One region of the Pantoea sp. YU22 genome, then DNA from elsewhere that is predicted to be linked to it. Evidence: predicted binding sites of a transcription regulator. Region 1 holds the regulator's gene; each other region holds the start of a gene.
What was found. The regulator CRP, encoded in region 1, controls carbon source genes, mostly activating them, when cyclic AMP is high. The targets are predictions, from matches to a motif close to ATGTGANNNNNNTCACAT.
Positions count from the first base shown of each region.

Region 2: deoC (deoxyribose-phosphate aldolase) is a predicted target of CRP. The motif match lies at 2,315-2,332, and genes of this name have one in related genera.
Region 3: epd (erythrose-4-phosphate dehydrogenase) is a predicted target of CRP. The motif match lies at 2,762-2,779, and genes of this name have one in related genera.
Region 4: cdd (cytidine deaminase) is a predicted target of CRP. The motif match lies at 2,577-2,594, and genes of this name have one in related genera.

Region 1 is NZ_RYDU01000007.1:17,836-22,245, reverse strand. Features, by position in the region: gene EKL29_RS11870 (YccS/YhfK family putative transporter) at 1-868, opposite strand, end outside; gene crp (cAMP-activated global transcriptional regulator CRP) at 927-1,559, opposite strand; gene EKL29_RS11860 (OsmC family protein) at 1,860-2,264, shown strand; gene EKL29_RS11855 (phosphoribulokinase) at 2,500-3,369, opposite strand; gene EKL29_RS11850 (YheU family protein) at 3,431-3,649, opposite strand; gene EKL29_RS11845 (hydrolase) at 3,646-4,410, opposite strand, start outside.
Region 2 is NZ_RYDU01000014.1:42,489-46,898, reverse strand. Features, by position in the region: gene EKL29_RS17275 (DUF1328 domain-containing protein) at 35-196, shown strand; gene EKL29_RS17270 (patatin family protein) at 410-1,462, shown strand; gene EKL29_RS17265 (TatD family hydrolase) at 1,459-2,235, shown strand; gene deoC (deoxyribose-phosphate aldolase) at 2,409-3,188, shown strand; gene deoA (thymidine phosphorylase) at 3,248-4,410, shown strand, end outside.
Region 3 is NZ_RYDU01000010.1:55,339-59,748, reverse strand. Features, by position in the region: gene fbaA (class II fructose-bisphosphate aldolase) at 1-222, opposite strand, end outside; gene pgk (phosphoglycerate kinase) at 327-1,490, opposite strand; gene epd (erythrose-4-phosphate dehydrogenase) at 1,542-2,561, opposite strand; gene EKL29_RS14715 (polymer-forming cytoskeletal protein) at 2,900-3,619, shown strand; gene tkt (transketolase) at 3,662-4,410, opposite strand, start outside.
Region 4 is NZ_RYDU01000009.1:6,998-11,407, forward strand. Features, by position in the region: gene metG (methionine--tRNA ligase) at 1-1,112, shown strand, start outside; gene EKL29_RS13780 (CidA/LrgA family protein) at 1,448-1,837, shown strand; gene EKL29_RS13785 (CidB/LrgB family autolysis modulator) at 1,830-2,522, shown strand; gene cdd (cytidine deaminase) at 2,642-3,532, shown strand; gene EKL29_RS13795 (NAD-dependent malic enzyme) at 3,688-4,410, shown strand, end outside.

The sequences.
Region 1 (4,410 bases):
TCGGCAGCTGGTGGTAAAGAATGGCGTCGGCGAGCGCGCGCAGTCGTGCCGAGATAATGTTGGCGTTCCAGCGTATTACCGCTTCTGCATGGCTGCGCTCTACCAGTTTCTGCACCTCCTCTGGCTGATGCAGGCTGACAGAGATATGCTCCTGCAGATCGAGCGCCACCTGAAAAGCGCGCGTCAGCCGTTTATGGCTGTTGTCGCGGCTGGCGGAGAGCATATGCATCTGCTGATAGCAGGTGTTAATCAAATCGACCGCTTTCTGCTGGCGCGCCAGCAGCGGGGGCAACGCTTTTTCCGGATCGGTAAGCTGGGTCAGCAGCGTATATTTCGCGTCGCAGTAATCCGCCAGTTCGCGGTAGATCAGGCTCAGGGTTTCGCGCATCGGCTGCTCTTTCCACAGCCAGAACCAGAACCAGTTGAAGAGTCCATACCAGAGCGTGCCGCCGATATAGAGCAGCGGCGGCACATAGATCGGCATGCGGCCGATCAGGCTTAGCGTAAAGATGGCCGCCACCAGCGTCCCTGAGAGCAAACGCCCGTGCAGAGGGCTGATTTCGCCGGTAACGCCCAGCAGCAGCGGCAGAACAAAGAGCACGGCAGGCAGCGGCACGCCTTTCAGCGTTAAGAGCTGGATCAGGAAACTGCCGAGCGCAAACAGCGAGCCGCCGACAATCAGACGTTTGAAGAAGCGTTTGTGCGGCGTATCCAGGCCCGCGACGTTACAGCAGGCAGGAACGAGAGAGAAGAGCAGCCCTTTTTGCAGATCGCCGAACAGCCAGCCGAGTGCCACGGGAATGCACAGCACCAGCGTCTGCCGCAGGGCATAGTTAACTTCGGGGTGATAGATGATTCGACGCCACATCACTTCGCTAAAAGCAGTAACGGCGTGACTGAGAAATCACGCCGTGAGTGAGAGGAAATCAGCGGGTGCCGTAAACGACAATGGTTTTGCCGTGTGCGGAAATCAGATTCTGGTCTTCCAGCATTTTCAAAATGCGGCCCACGGTTTCGCGTGAGCAACCAACGATTTGGCCAATTTCCTGACGAGTAATTTTGATTTGCATGCCGTCGGGATGCGTCATGGCGTCTGGCTGTTTAGCCAGGTTAAGCAGGGTTTGTGCAATACGTCCGGTAACGTCGAGGAAAGCTAAATTGCCTACTTTTTCCGATGTGACCTGCAGACGGCGCGCCATCTGCGACGAGAGACGCATTAAAATATCCGGGTTCACCTGGATAAGCTGACGGAATTTCTTGTAGGAAATCTCCGCCACTTCGCACGCGGTTTTAGCGCGTACCCAGGCGCTGCGCTCCTGACCTTCTTCAAACAGGCCAAGCTCGCCGATAAAATCACCCTGATTCAGGTAAGAGAGGATCATCTCTTTGCCCTCTTCATCTTTGATAAGTACCGCAACGGAACCTTTCACGATGTAGTAGAGGGTTTCAGCCTTCTCACCCTGATGAATCAGCGTACTTTTGGATGGATATTTGTGAATATGGCAATGGGACAGGAACCATTCGAGTGTAGGGTCTGTTTGCGGTTTGCCGAGAACCATTCGCTATTATCCTCTGTTGTAATCGTGCCCAAAACGCGGGGGGATTATTCCCTGCCAGGCGATGAAAGCTTCAAGCGTTTCTCCTGAAGGAGATTATTCGGGCCTTATTTTGCGGCAGGCGCTTGATGTGTCCCGTCTTCGTCCTTAACAGAACGAACTATTTTCAGCACTGTTTGTAGCACAGCTTTTGCCGACTGTCTTCTGTTGTCTCGCTTCAGCAAAGGGGGGATTACTCTGGATTGCTGTTTGTCAGGTGAACGCGTACTCTGGCGGCAAACGGGCTATTCTTGAGGTGGAAACATGCAGGCACGAGTGAAGTGGGTCGAAGGGTTAACCTTTCTCGGCGAGTCGGCGTCGGGACATCAGATTCTGATGGACGGCAACTCCGGCGATAAAGCGCCAAGTCCGATGGAGATGGTGCTGATGGCGACGGGCGGCTGCAGTGCCATCGACGTGGTCTCTATTTTACAGAAAGGGCGCAACGAGGTGGCGGACTGCGAGGTGAAGCTGACCTCAGAGCGTCGCGAAGAGGCGCCGCGTCTGTTTACCCATATTAACCTGCACTTTGTGGTCAGCGGCAAAGCGCTGAGCGATAAAGCCGTGGCGCGCGCGGTAGATCTCTCAGCGGAGAAGTATTGTTCGGTGGCGTTAATGCTGGGCAAGGGCGTTGAGATTACCCATAGCTATGAGGTGATTGAGCTGTAAGGCTGGTTGCCTTTAGCAACGAGCTCGCGCGGGTGAAATGGGCCGATCGCAAAGTCGCTCAAGGCATCCATGCGCGCTCGGCCCGCGACATCCTTGTCGCGGGACGCTTTGCTCCTCTGCCCATCTCACCCGCTCTTTGCGTTCCGGATGCCCTCTTTTGCGTCTTTGCGATCGGGCCTTGCCATCCGCGACCACCTCGGTCTTACCACCTGCGACCACCTGCGACCACAGCCGGTCAGGCGATCTGCTTCCCTTCCATCAGTCGCTGCACCAGCGGTGCCATAATCAGCTCCATCGCCAGCCCCATTTTACCGCCCGGCACCACCAGGGTATTCATATGCGAAATAAACGAACCCTGCAGCATCGCCAGCAGATAGGGGAAGTCGATATTTTCCAGCCCGCGGAAGTGAATAACCACAAAGCTCTCGTCCAGCGACGGGATCTCACGCGCGGCGAACGGGTTTGAGGTATCGACGGTAGGGACGCGCTGGAAGTTGATATGGGTGCGTGAAAACTGCGGCGTAATGAAGTTGATGTAATCCTCCATCGAGCGAACCACGGAATCCATCACGGCTTCGCGCGAGTGACCGCGTTCGCTGGTGTCGCGCACCAGCTTCTGGATCCACTCCAGGTTAACGATCGGCACAACCCCTACCAGCAGATCGACTTTCTCCGCCACATTATGCTGCTGCGTCACTACGCCGCCGTGGAGTCCTTCATAGAACAGCACGTCGGTATTTTCCGGCAGCGGCTGCCAGGGCGTAAAGGTGCCAGGCACCTGATTCCAGGGAACGGCTTCGTCGTAGGTATGCAGATACTTGCGCGACTGGCCTTTCCCTTCGTTGCCGTAGTCGGTAAAGGTTTGCTCCAGCAGACCGAAATCATTGGCTTCCGGACCGAAATAGCTGACGTGGCGCCCTAAGTCGCGCGCCTTGCGGATAGCCATATCCATTTCCGGCCGCGTATAGCGGTGGAAGCTGTCGCCCTCCAGCTCGGCGGCATGCAGGTTGAGCTGCTGAAAAATTTTACGGAACGCCAGGCTGGTGGTGGTGGTGCCGGCGCCGCTGGAGCCGGTTACCGCAATAATCGGATGTCGTGCTGACATGGAAAAGCTCCCTGTAGAGTCGGGCGATGAGCATAGTTAACACGAAAAGCGCGTCGACGCATCAGCCGCGAAATTCGCTGCGCGGCATAATATTGATAGTTTCATGCAGTTCCGACCAGACCAGCACGACGTCGCCGCGCTCCAGCTGGCGGCGCACATCATCGACTTTTTGCGCCAGGCTGCGCTCCTGCTCGCCATAGTCAGTGCCTTCGCGCAGCACAAAGGCTTCAATCAGGTTGGTAAGCGTATCGGGATCGAGTTGTTGCCAGGGAATAATCATGATGAGAGCCATTGTGTAAGCCACTGCGGCACACGTTGTTCGAGCCACATCTGCGGTTGACGCAGCGTGCCGCCGACAAAGCCAACGTGTCCGCCATGCGGCGTAAGTTGATAGAGGGTGCTGGCTGAGAGCTGCTCCGGCAGTGGGATCACCTCATCAGTCATAAAAGGATCGTCTTTGGCGTGAATGATCAGCAAGGGTTTACGCACCTTTTTTAACAGCGGCATAGCGCTGGCGCGCCGGTAATAGTCGCCCGCATCAAGAAAGCCGTGGGCGCGGGCGGTGATGGCGTCGTCAAAATCGCGCAGGCGGCGCAGCGCCTTAAGCTGCAGCAAATCTACCGGCAGCGTGCCCGGCCAGGCGCGCAGTTTACGCTCGGCGTTCTTTTTCAGCTGATCGAGCAGATAGCGTTGATAAAAGCGTGAAAAGCCCTGTTCAAGCTTCAGACTGCACGGCTCCAGCAGCAGCGGCGCAGAGACGATAACCCCGGCGTCGAGCGGCGCCGCCTCGCCCAGCCTGCCGAGCAGGCAGCCCAGCATATTGCCGCCGAGCGAAACGCCTACCGCGGCGGTCGGCGCATCGCCCCAGCGCGTTTTCAGCCAGCGCAGAAAAAAGGCGGCGTCTTCGGTTTCGCCAGAGTGATAGATACGATGCAGGCGGTTCGGTTCGCCGCCGCAGCCGCGAAAATGCATCACGACGCCGAGCCAGCCCTGCCGCTGGCAGGCATGCATCAGCCCGTGGGCATAAGGACTGTGAAAGTT
Region 2 (4,410 bases), on a different contig from region 1:
AGCAGTTCGATTTCACTATGGTAAGGAGAGGCTTATGTTTCGTTGGGGTATTATTTTTCTGGTAATTGCACTTATCGCGGCGGCGTTAGGATTTGGCGGCCTCGCCGGTACGGCAGCATGGGCGGCTAAAGTTGTCTTCGTTGTCGGTATTATCCTGTTCCTCGTGAGCCTGTTTACCGGCCGCAAACGACCCTGACCGGTTGTGTCATTCTGATTTTTGCAGCGAGCTTGCATAAAGCGGAGGCCAGCCAGCTGCCGTGCGGCGTTAAGGATAACGCACTACGCGCGGCAGCCGTCGCCAGAGAGACTGGCGGCGGGTCGGGAGAAGAACATGGCTGGTTCTCCGGGATGCCGTTGCATGAGTGGACTGATGCGACAGTAAACCTCAGAACCCTTCTGAGGAACAGAAGTGGGTATCAGGATCCCTGTAACGCTGGGCGCAACAGAGCCCTTAGCACAATCCCCGTTTAAAGCGCGCAAAATCGCCCTGGTCTGCGAAGGCGGTGGTCAGCGCGGCATTTTTACCGCAGGCGTGCTGGATGAGTTCCAGCGAGCGAAATTCAATCCCTTCGATCTTTTTATCGGCACCTCGGCGGGTGCGCAGAATCTCTCAGCCTTTGTCTGCGGGCAGCAAGGCTACGCGCGACGCGTTATCACGCGCTATACCACCAGCAAACTCTTTTTCGATCCGCTGCGTTTCGTGCGCGGCGGTAATCTGATCGATCTCGACTGGCTCATCGACGTTACGCAGCGCGAATTCCCGCTGGCGCTGGAGAGCGGCAGGCTGTTGTTCGATGGCGGGCGCGAGTTTTACATGTGCGCCTGCCGCAGCGACGACTACACGCCCGGCTATTTCGCGCCCACCAGCGCCAACTGGCACGATCTGATTAAAGCCTCAAGCGCCATCCCCGGCTTCTACCGGCTCGGCGTCGATCTGGAAGGCATCAGCTATCTCGACGGCGGCATCAGCGACGCCATTCCGGTGCGGGAAGCCGCGCGACGCGGCGCAGACACCATTGTGGTGATCCGCACCGTGCCGTCGCAGATGTTCTACACGCCAAAATGGGTGAAGCGTATGGAACGCTGGCTTAGCGCCAGCGCGCTGCAGCCGATGATCAATATCCTGCATCATCACGAAGCGAGCTACCGTGAAATTCAGCAGTTTATTGAGCAGCCGCCCGACGACCTGCGTATTATCGAAATCTATCCGCCGCACGTGCTGGCGAGTATGGCGCTGGGCAGCCGCATCTCCTCTCTAAATCAGGATTATCATCTGGGACGACGCTGCGGCCGCTACTTTCTCGCCACGCTGGGCAAGTGGTTAAGCGACGCCGAGCCGTTCACGCGCTATACCACCGTCACGCCGCCCGCGCCTGTGGCTAACGCGCCTGACAACCGGCCAATCATGACGCCGCCGGTCGCGGGCAACGACGCAGATTATGATGAAGGTTCGCTGGCATGAGATTTACCGATACCCACTGCCATTTCGATTTCCCGCCCTTTGTCGGCGATGAAGCGGGAAGCATTGCGCGCGCCGCCGAGGCGGGCGTGGAGCGCATTATCGTACCGGCGGTCGATGCCAGCCGTTTCGCGGGTATCGCCGCGCTGGCGGCGCAGCATCAGGCACTTTACGCAGCGCTCGGCCTGCATCCCATCGCCATCGATCGCCACGAGGATGCGCATCTCGACCAGCTGGAAAGCTGGCTGCAACGCAAACCGGCGAAGCTGGTGGCGATAGGCGAGATCGGCCTCGATCTCTATATGGAAAATCCAGCGTTTGCGCGTCAGGAATTCCTGCTGGATGCGCAGCTGCGGCTGGCGAAGCAGTATGAACTGCCGGTGATCCTGCATTCGCGCCGCACCCACGACAAGCTGGCGCTGCATCTGCGCCGTCACGATCTGCCGCGTCGCGGCGTGGTACACGGCTTCGCCGGCAGCCTGCAGCAGGCGCAGGCTTTTATCAGGCTCGGCTACGCCATCGGCGTCGGCGGCACCCTGACCTATGCGCGCGCCAGCAAAACCCGCAACACTCTGGCGCAGCTGCCTCTGGAAGCGCTGCTGCTGGAAACCGACGCGCCCGATATGCCGCTGCACGGTTTCCAGGGGCAGCCGAACCGGCCGGAGCGCGCGCGGCTGGTGTGGCAAACCTTGTGCGAACTGCGCCCGGAGCCGCCGCAGGCGATCGCCGAGGCACTGTGGCGCAACACGCAACGCCTGTTCAACCTGCCTGATTAATGCTCTCCTGATGTGATAATAGTAACATCGCGCTTCTCTGGGTTATAATTACCATTACTGCTATCTGTTCATGGCGGCAGTGTGATGAATCCCACATAAACAGCCGCTTTGTATTGTTAGAATTATCACATTAAACCGGCGCTTTAACGCCAGTTTGTTATCTGGAGAACACCATGACCGATATTACCGCTGCAGCGCAGCGCGCGCTGCAACTGATGGATCTGACCACCCTGAATGAAGACGATACCGACGAAAAAGTGATCGCGCTCTGCCGCCAGGCGAAATCGCCAGCGGGCAATACTGCCGCGATTTGCATCTATCCACGCTTTATCCCGGTCGCGCGTAAAGCGCTGCGTGAGCAGGGCACGCCCGATATCCGCATCGCCACCGTGACTAACTTCCCGCACGGCAATGACGATATCGATATCGCGCTGGCGGAAACCCGCGCGGCCATCGCCTATGGCGCGGACGAAGTGGACGTGGTCTTCCCTTATCGCGCGCTGATCGCCGGCAACGCCCAGATCGGCTTTGAGCTGGTGAAAGCCTGTAAAGAGGCGTGCGCGCAGGCTGACGTGCTGTTGAAAGTGATTATTGAAAGCGGCGAACTGAAAGATGAAGCGCTGATCCGTCAGGCTTCTGAAATCGCTATCGACGCAGGCGCGGACTTTATTAAAACCTCCACCGGCAAGGTGCCGGTCAACGCCACGCCGGAAGTGGCGCAGATCATGATGAGCGTGATCCGCGATAAAGGCGTGAAAGAGAAGGTCGGCTTTAAACCGGCGGGCGGCGTGCGTAGCGCAGAAGACGCAGCTATCTACCTCAAGCTGGCGGACGATATTCTGGGCGAAGGCTGGGCCGACGCGCGCCACTTCCGCTTTGGCGCGTCCAGCCTGTTAGCCAGCCTGCTGAATGCACTGGGCCATCAGACCGCTTCCAGCAAAGCGGGCTACTGATTGCGTGACGGCGGCCGCGGGCCGCCATTCTCATCACAACCCTGATTAAGGGGGCGACTTTGTTTCTGCCGCAAGAAATCATTCGTAAAAAACGCGACGGCCAGACGCTGAGTGAAGAGGAGATCCGCTTCTTCATCAACGGCGTGCGCGACAACAGCGTTTCCGAAGGACAGATCGCCGCGCTGGCGATGACCATCTTTTTTCACGATATGTCGCTGCCGGAGCGCGTGGCGCTCACCATGGCGATGCGCGACTCCGGCACCGTGCTGAACTGGCAGTCGCTGAATCTCAACGGGCCGGTGGTGGATAAGCACTCTACCGGCGGCGTCGGTGACGTTACCTCGCTGATGCTGGGCCCGATGGTGGCGGCCTGCGGCGGCTATGTGCCGATGATCTCCGGACGCGGCCTCGGTCATACCGGCGGCACGCTGGACAAGCTGGAGGCGATCCCTGACTTTGATATTTTCCCGGACGACGAGCGCTTCCGTCAGATCATCAAACAGACCGGCGTGGCGATTATCGGCCAGACCAGCTCGCTCGCGCCGGCGGATAAGCGCTTCTACGCGACGCGCGATATCACCGCGACCGTGGATTCTATCCCGCTGATCACCGCCTCTATCCTGGCGAAAAAGCTGGCGGAAGGGCTGGATGCGCTGGTGATGGACGTTAAAGTCGGGTCAGGCGCCTTTATGCCGACCTTCGACGCCTCGCTTGAACTGGCTCAGGCGATTGTCGGCGTGGCGAACGGCGCGGGCTGCACGACCACCGCGCTGCTGACCGATATGAATCAGGTGCTGGCTTCAAGCGCGGGCAATGCGCTGGAAGTGCGCGAAGCGGTGCGCTTCCTCACCGGCGCGGAGCGCAATCCGCGCCTGCTGGAGGTCACGCTGGCGCTGTGCAGCGAAATGCTCATCTCCGGCAAGCTGGCGGCCAGCGAAGAAGAGGTGCGCCGTAAGTTATTGCAGGTGCTGGAAGATGGCCAGGCGGCGGACGTATTCGCGCGGATGGTCGCGGCGCAGGGCGGCCCGGCTGATTTTATCGAGCGCCATGAGGCTTATCTGCCGCAGCCGATGCTCAGCAAGGCGGTCTACGCCGATCGCTCCGGCATCGTCAGCAGCATGGATACGCGCGCGCTGGGAATGGCGGTGGTCGCGATGGGCGGCGGGCGCCAGCGCGCCAGCGACGCTATCGACTACAGCGTGGGGCTCAGCGACATGATTAC
Region 3 (4,410 bases), on a different contig from region 1:
GAAACCTTTACCGGCGATAAACGCGGCGCCGCCGTTAGAGAACTGGACGATAACCGGCGCTTTCACTTTCGCAGCGGCTTCCAGTACGGCGTTGATAGAGTCAGTGCCGACGCAGTTTACCGCTGGCAGCGCGAATTTGTTCTCTTTCGCTACCTGGAAGATCTTCTGAACGTCGTCGCCAGTGACAACGCCGGGTTTAACGAAATCAAAAATTTTAGACATGATTGTGTCCTGTTTCGTGACCGATTATCCCATAAGGGACAGCGATTTAAACGCCCAACGGGGCAAGTCTTCAGGCGACGCGCCAGCGCGTCGCCCCCAAAGGATTACTGCTTAGCACGCTCTTCCAGCATTGCGACCGCAGGCAGTTTTTTGCCTTCGACGAACTCCAGGAACGCGCCGCCGCCGGTAGAGATGTACGAGATTTTGTTTTCGATGCCGAACAGGTCGATAGCCGCCAGGGTATCGCCGCCGCCCGCCACAGAGAAAGCGTCGCTGTCAGCGATGGCATTCGCAACGATTTCGGTGCCCTTACGGAAGTTCGGGAACTCGAATACGCCGACCGGGCCGTTCCACAGTATGGTTTTCGCCTCTTTCAGCAGCTTCGCCATGGCCTGTGCGGTTTCGTCGCCGAAGTCCATAATCTCTTCGTTATCCGCCACTTCGGAAACCTTTTTCACGGTTGCCGGGGCAGTTTCAGAGAATTCCGTGCCAACGCGTGAGTCGGTTGGAACCGGAATGCCGTACTGGTCGCGCAGGCCTTTCGCCGCTTCAACGAAGTCCGGCTCATAGAGCGATTTACCGACGTTGTTGTCGATAGCGACGAAGGTGTTGGCAATGCCGCCGCCGACGATAACGGTGTCAGCGATTTTCACCAGCGACTGCAGCACGTCGAATTTAGTGGAGACTTTTGAACCGCCGACCACCGCCACCAGCGGACGCTCCGGGTTGCTCATGACTTTGCCCAGCGCTTCCAGCTCGGCTGACAGCAGCGGGCCTGCGCAGGCGATCGGCGCAAACTTGCCGACGCCGTGAGTCGAGGCCTGTGCGCGATGCGCGGTGCCGAAGGCGTCCATGACGAAGACGTCGCACAGCGCGGCATATTTTTTAGACAGCGCTTCGTCGTCTTTCTTCTCGCCTTTGTTAAAGCGCACGTTTTCCAGCACGACCAGCTCGCCCGCGTCAACTTCAACGCCGTCGAGGTAATCTTTCGCCAGGGTGACTTTAGTGCCGTTCAGTTTTTCTTTCAGATAGTTAACAACGGGCAGGAGGGAGAATTCTTCGTTATATTCACCTTCGGTCGGGCGACCCAGGTGAGAGGTGACCATCACTTTTGCGCCCTGTTTCAACGCCGATTCGATGGTAGGCAGAGAGGCACGGATACGTGCGTCTGACGTCACTTTCCCTTCTTTTACTGGTACGTTGAGATCGGCGCGGATCAGAACGCGCTTACCAGCCAGATCCAAATCGGACATCTTAATTACAGACATGGTGAACCCTCTCGTTGATTCTCGTAAGTTTTGTCAGACGCAGACCGCGCCTTACCTGAAACCGCTTGCGGCCATCGCTAACGTCGTGTCGAGCATTCGGTTAGCAAAGCCCCATTCGTTGTCGCACCAGACCAGGGTCTTGATCAGGCGCTGACCGCTGACCCGCGTTTGCGTGCCGTCCACAATGGCACTGTGCGGATCATGGTTAAAATCTACTGAGACTAACGGTAATTCCGTATAGTCAACTATACCACGAAATGCCCCCTCTGACGCGTTTTGCAGCAGCGCGTTGACCTCGCAGGCCCTTACCGCCTCGCGTACGGAAACGCTGAGATCGATGGCCGTAACGTTGATGGTCGGCACACGTACCGCGATCGCTTCAAAGCGGTCGTTGAATTTCGGAAAAATACGGGTGATCCCGGCGGCCAGTTTAGTATCGACCGGAATGATCGACTGACTGGCGGCGCGCGTGCGGCGCAGATCGCTGTGATAGGCGTCAATCACCTGTTGATCGTGCATCGCCGAGTGGATAGTGGTCACCGTGCCCGACTCAATGCCGAAGGCGTCATCCAGCAGTTTAATCACCGGAATAATGCAGTTAGTCGTGCAGGAGGCGTTAGAGACGATGCGATCGGTTTGTTTAAGCGCCTGTTCGTTCACGCCGAACACGACGGTCGCGTCAAGATCGTGGCCGCCCGGATGGGAAAAGAGCACCTTCTTCGCGCCCGCCTGCAGATGCGCCTCGCCATCTGCCCGGCTGCCGTAGACGCCGGTGCAATCCAGCACTACATCGACATTAAGCTCGCGCCACGGCAGCGAAGCGATATCGGCATGATGCAGGATGCGGATCGTATCCTCGCCGACCCACAGCAGATCGCGTTCCTGGCGCACGTCAAAGGCGAAGCGGCCATGGCTGGTGTCATATTTCAGCAGATGCGCCATACCGGCCGCTTCCGCCAGTTCATTGATCGCCACAACCGTAATTTCTGCCCGGCGGCCGGTCTCATAGAGGGCGCGCAGCACATTGCGTCCGATGCGACCAAATCCATTTATGGCAATGCGAACCGTCATACCACCCCTGCAATTAAAATCAGTGTCAAATCGGAACGTTAGCCTGAGCCAGACGTTCTCGTTTGTACAGGAAATTCTTGCGCTTTTGCAGCGTTATGCCGCTCGACAAAACGCCGTCACAGCGCTTACTGAAACGGTTCAGCTACAATAAAGAGAAGCAGTAATAATTGGAATGCGTCAGATCAAATCAGACTTTAAAAATCTGACGAGGATCACACTCGCCCCTGCATTATGGATATAAAACGACCGCCAGACGCGGCCTGCTTTAGTAAAATAGCCCGGCTTAGCGCCACTCAACCCAATAGCGGCAACAGGCGCGTCATTACGACAGACAACCTATGAACTACAACCTGCTTTGGTATCTCTGGTTTATCTGGTCTTGCGCTCTGGTGATCTACGTATTGAGCTGGAGCGTTACGCTGACGCTGATGCGTCAGTATCGCGGGCTGCTGCTGGCAGTAGTGGTAACGCTTATCGCCCGGGCGGCTTTCAGGAGATTAAGATTCAACAAAGGAATAATTATGTTTAAACGCAAAGAAAATAACTTCAACGCCAGCTACGCCGAAACGGTCAGCGCGGCGGTAGTGACACCGCCTGAGGATGATTTCGAAGAGAGCGTGTCTGCCGCCACTGTGGTCAAGGCTGCGCCGGCTGCACCGGTCAACACCACGACTATCCCGGAAACCTGCACGATTACGGGCGAGGTTAATGCTCAGGGAGACGTGCACATTAACGGCAATATCACCGGCAAGATTATTGCGGAAAAAACGGTTTTTGTGCAGAAAAAAGGGCGAGTCGACGGAGAGATCTATGCGCAGCGTACCGAAATCAGCGGCGAGCTAAAAGGATTGTGCCGCAGCCGTGAAATCGCCATCAATGCAGAAGGTTTTATGGATGGCACCATCGAATGCGAATCGCTGGCCGTCCATCAGGAGGGGCGTTTCTATGGCACCTCTAATCCCTGGCAGCAGGATAAAAGGGAGAGCGGCCTGAGCGAAGCATCCGTATCCTCCGCTCAGGAGTTTCAACTGCATAAGGCGACGCTGGTACAGCAGTAGTCCGGCAGGGTTCGCCAGCATAAGCAGGCGAACCCTTACTTCTTACAGTACCGCTTTCGCCTGCGCCACCACGTTGTCCACGGTGAAGCCGAACTCTTCGAACAGCTGCTCCGCCGGAGCGGACTCGCCGAAGGAGGTCATCCCCACCACCGCGCCGTGCAGGCCGGTGTACTTCTGCCAGTAGTCCGCAATGCCCGCTTCAATCGCAACGCGCGCGCCGATCGCTTTCGGCAGCACCGCTTCGCGCCACGCGGCGTCCTGCTTGTCAAAGGTGTCGGTTGACGGCATGGAGACCACGCGCACCTTGATCCCTTCACTGCTCAGCCTGTCATACGCCGCTACCGCCAGCTCAACCTCTGAGCCGGTCGCAATCAGGATCAGCTCCGGCTGGCCGTCGCTCTCTTTCAGGATGTAGCCGCCGCGCGCGATGTTCGCCAGCTGCTCTGCGCTGCGCGCCTGCTGCGCCAGATTCTGGCGGGAGAAGATCAGCGCGGTCGGGCCGTCTTTACGCTCGATGGCGTATTTCCACGCCACCGCCGACTCGACCTGATCGCACGGACGCCAGGTGCTCATGTTTGGCGTGGTGCGCAGGCTGGCCAGCTGCTCCACCGGCTGGTGGGTCGGGCCGTCTTCGCCCAGGCCGATAGAGTCGTGGGTGTAGACCATAATCTGGCGGATCTTCATCAGCGCCGCCATACGCGCCGCATTGCGCGCATACTCCACGAACATCAGGAAGGTGGCGGTGTAAGGCAGGAAGCCGCCGTGCAGCGCCAGGCCATTGGCGATGGCGG
Region 4 (4,410 bases), on a different contig from region 1:
CAATGCTGGAAGGCAGCGATTTCCGCAAGCCCAACAATCTGTTCGTGCATGGCTATGTGACGGTAAACGGCGCCAAAATGTCCAAATCGCGCGGCACCTTTATCAAGGCCAGCACCTGGCTGCAGCACCTGGATGCTGACAGCCTGCGCTACTACTATGCCGCCAAGCTCTCCTCGCGCATCGACGATATCGACCTCAACCTGGAAGATTTCGTACAGCGCGTAAATGCTGACATCGTTAACAAGGTGGTCAACCTGGCGTCGCGCAACGCCGGCTTCCTGACCAAACGCTTTGACGGCCAGCTGTCGGCCGAGCTGGCGGATCCGGCGCTCTACCAGACCTTTGTCGACGCCTCTGAGAAGATTGGCGAAGCCTGGGCGAGCCGCGAGTTCAGCCGCGCCATTCGCGAAATTATGGCGCTGGCCGATCTGGCGAACCGCTACGTAGACGAACAGGCGCCCTGGGTGGTAGCGAAAGAAGAGGGTCGCGACGCCGATCTGCAGGCGATCTGCTCGATGGGCATCAACCTGTTCCGCGTGCTGATGACCTGGCTGAAGCCGGTGCTGCCGAGCCTGAGCGAGCGCGCCGAAGCGTTCCTCAACAGCGAATTAAGCTGGGACGCTATCCCGCAGCCGCTGCTCAGCCATCAGGTAGCGCCGTTTAAAGCACTTTATGGACGTATCGAAATGACCAAAGTTAACGCGCTGATTGAAGCGTCGAAAGAGGATGCCGCAGCGGCCAGCAAACCGGCCACTGGCCCGCTGGCGGATGCGCCGATTGGCGACACCATTACTATTGACGACTTCGCGAAAGTCGATATGCGCGTGGCGCTGATTGAAAACGCCGAACTGGTGGAAGGCTCTGATAAGCTGCTGCGTCTGCAGCTCGATCTGGGCGGCGAGAAGCGTCAGATTTTCTCCGGCATTCGCGCCGCCTATCCGGATCCTTCGGTCTTGATCGGCAAGATGACGATTATCGTCGCCAACCTCGCGCCGCGTAAAATGCGCTTCGGCGTTTCGGAAGGCATGGTGCTGTCAGCCGGTCCGGGCGGAAAAGATCTGTTTGTGCTCTCCGTCGACAGCGGCGCGCAGCCGGGTATGCCAGTTAAGTAAGGGTTACAGGCTGGATAAGGGCGACAGCATTGTCGCCCTTAGGCTTTCGCTAACGTGCCCGTCGCGGGGGACATGGCCCGATCGCACAGACGCCAAAAACGGCATCTCGGCCTGCGCGGCTACGCGCCTATCCCTGAGGTGCGCCCGTAAACGGGCTAACGCGCTGCGTTTTTGTTCCTGCCGCAGGACGCTTTGCTCTTTGGTCCATCTCCCCCGCTTGCTGGCTTGTTTGCGGCCATTAGCCAGGAAAAGTGTCGTCCTCAAGGTAAGTGTGATCGCTAGCACGCTTAACGCTTAGTGCGTATTATGTTGTGCAGTGAAAACAGGAGCCTGCTATGCCCACCGTGCTGTCTCTTTGCTGGCGCTACGTACGCGCCTTCGTCATCATCTATCTCTGTCTCTATGCGGGTAACGCCATCGCCGTACTGCTGCCGATTACTATTCCTGGCAGCATCCTTGGCATGCTGACGCTGTTCGCCCTGCTGGCGACGCAGATCCTCCCCGTGGACTGGGTTAAGCCAGGCTGCCATCTGCTGATCCGCTATATGGCGCTGCTGTTTGTGCCCATCAGCGTCGGCATCATGAACTACACCGACGTGCTGAGCGCCCAGTTCGGTCCAATTGTGGTCTCTATCGTGGTCAGCACCTTTCTTGTCCTGACCATTGTCGGCTGGAGCGCCCATAAAATTCATACGCGAAGCGTGCAGGAGAAGCCCGGTGAGTGACATCTGGTGGTCGCTGCCGCTCAGCGTCGGCGCCTTTATGCTGGCGCGCCGCCTGGCGGCAAAGCTGAAAATCTCGTTACTCAATCCGCTGCTGGTGGCGATGGCGATCATCATCCCGCTGCTGCTGCTGCTGCACATCCCCTACACGCGCTATTTCGCCGGCAGCCAGATCCTTAATCAGCTGCTGCAGCCGGCAGTCGTTGCGCTGGCGCTGCCGCTCTACGAGCAGATGCATCAAATTCGCGCGCGCTGGAAGTCGCTTATCGGCGTCTGCTTTATCGGCAGCCTGACCGCCATGGTTTCCGGCACCGCTATTGCGCTGTGGATGGGGGCGACGCCGGAAATCGCCGCCACTATTCTGCCTAAATCCGTGACCACGCCGATTGCGATGGCCGTCTCCGCCTCGCTGCACGGCATACCCGCTATCAGCGCCATCTGCGTGCTGATTGCCGGCGTGCTCGGCGCGGTATTCGGCCATATGGTGCTGAACCTGCTGGGGATAAAAACCCGCGCGGCGCGCGGACTGGCGATCGGCAATGCATCTCACGCGCTCGGCACGGCGCGCGCAGCGGAGGTGGACTACCAGGAAGGCGCGTTCAGCTCGCTGGCGCTGGTGCTGTGCGGCATTATTACCTCACTGCTGGCGCCCTTTATTTTTCCGCTGCTGCTGCACGCCTTTGGCTAAAACTTTGCGATAGATCTCGCAAAGTTGAAACGATGCAAATCTGTTGCATTGTCAGAGCGATACAGATCACATATAACCCTTCAGGCGGCAATGGGCCGCCTGATATTGACGAGGCTATCATGCATCCACGTTTCACCTCCGCCTTCGACGCGCTGCCCGCGGCTCTGCAAAGCGCGCTGCGTCCGATCCTTGACGACGCGCAGTTTCAGGCGATGCTGACGCCGGAGCAGGTTGCATCGCTGATGCAGCAGACCCAGCTGGACGCCGATGCGCTCGCCCTGGCGCTGCTGCCGCTGGCGGCAGCCTGTGCAGTTGTGCCGGTCTCGCGCTTCAACGTGGGCGCCGTGGCACGCGGCGTCAGCGGCCACTGGTATTTCGGCGCCAATATGGAGTTTACAGGCGTGGCGCTGCAGCAAACGGTACATGGCGAGCAGAGCGCAATCGCGCACGCCTGGCTACGCGGCGAGCGCCGTCTGGAAGCCGTTACCGTCAACTACACGCCGTGCGGCCACTGTCGCCAGTTTATGAACGAACTCAACAGCGGCACCGATCTGCGCATCAGCCTGCCTGGCCGTAACGTCAGCACGCTGGGCGACTATCTGCCGGACGCGTTCGGCCCACGCGACCTGAACATCACCACGCTGCTGCTGGATAAGGTGGACCACGGCTATCTGGCGGAAGGCGATGCGCTGGCGCAGGCGGCAATCGCGGCCGCTAACGAGAGCCATGCGCCCTACAGCGGCTCCCACAGCGGCATTGCGCTACGCACCTCGGGCGGCGCGATAGTCACAGGACGCTACGCCGAGAATGCCGCCTATAACCCGAGCCTGCCGCCGCTACAGGCCGCGCTGATCCTGCTGAATATGCAGGGTGAAGCCTGTGAAAATATCGAGGCGGCAGCGCTGGCTGAAGTGGAAAACGCCACGCTGAACCAGTTCGCCGCCACTCAGGCGACCCTGGCCGCGCTGGGCTGCACCCAGCTCGCACGCGTCACGCTGCGCAAAGCCTGAGGCGCGCAACACGCTTTTCAACAATTGCAATATCTTTTATTTACAAAAGCTGTACATCGGCGAGAAATTTCATAGGATCGTGCGCCAGCAACACAAAAAAAGAACGACTGGCGTCTGAGCTTTGCCAGACAACACCGCAACCGGAGCATCAATTCATGGAACATGAGTACGAAAGTAAGCGTCCGCTGTACATCCCCTACGCTGGCCCGATCCTGCTGGAATTTCCCCTGCTGAATAAAGGCAGCGCCTTCTCGCTTGAAGAGCGCAACGAATTTAACCTCAACGGCCTGCTGCCTGAAGCGGTCGAGAGTATCGAAGAGCAGGCTGAGCGCGCCTGGCGTCAGTTCCAGGATTTCAAAAACAATAACGATAAACACGTCTACCTGCGCAATATTCAGGACACCAACGAAACCCTTTTCTATCGCCTGCTCGACAATCATCTCGAAGAGATGATGCCGATTATCTATACCCCGACCGTCGGCGCGGCCTGCGAACACTTCTCCGAGATCTACCGCCGCGCACGTGGCGTCTTTATCTCCTATCCGAACCGCGCCCATATTGAAGATATGCTGCAAAACGCCACCAAGCAGAACGTAAAGGTGATTGTGGTGACCGACGGCGAGCGCATTCTCGGCCTCGGCGATTTGGGCATCGGCGGCATGGGCATTCCTATCGGCAAGCTGTCGCTCTATACCGCCTGCGGCGGTATTTCACCTGCCTATACGCTGCCGGTGGTGCTGGACGCCGGTACGAACAACCAGCAGCTGCTTAACGATCCGCTCTATATGGGCTGGCGTCATCCGCGCATTACCGGCGAAGAGTATGACGCGTTCGTTAATGACTTTATCCAGGCGGTAAAACGCCGCTGGCCGAACGTG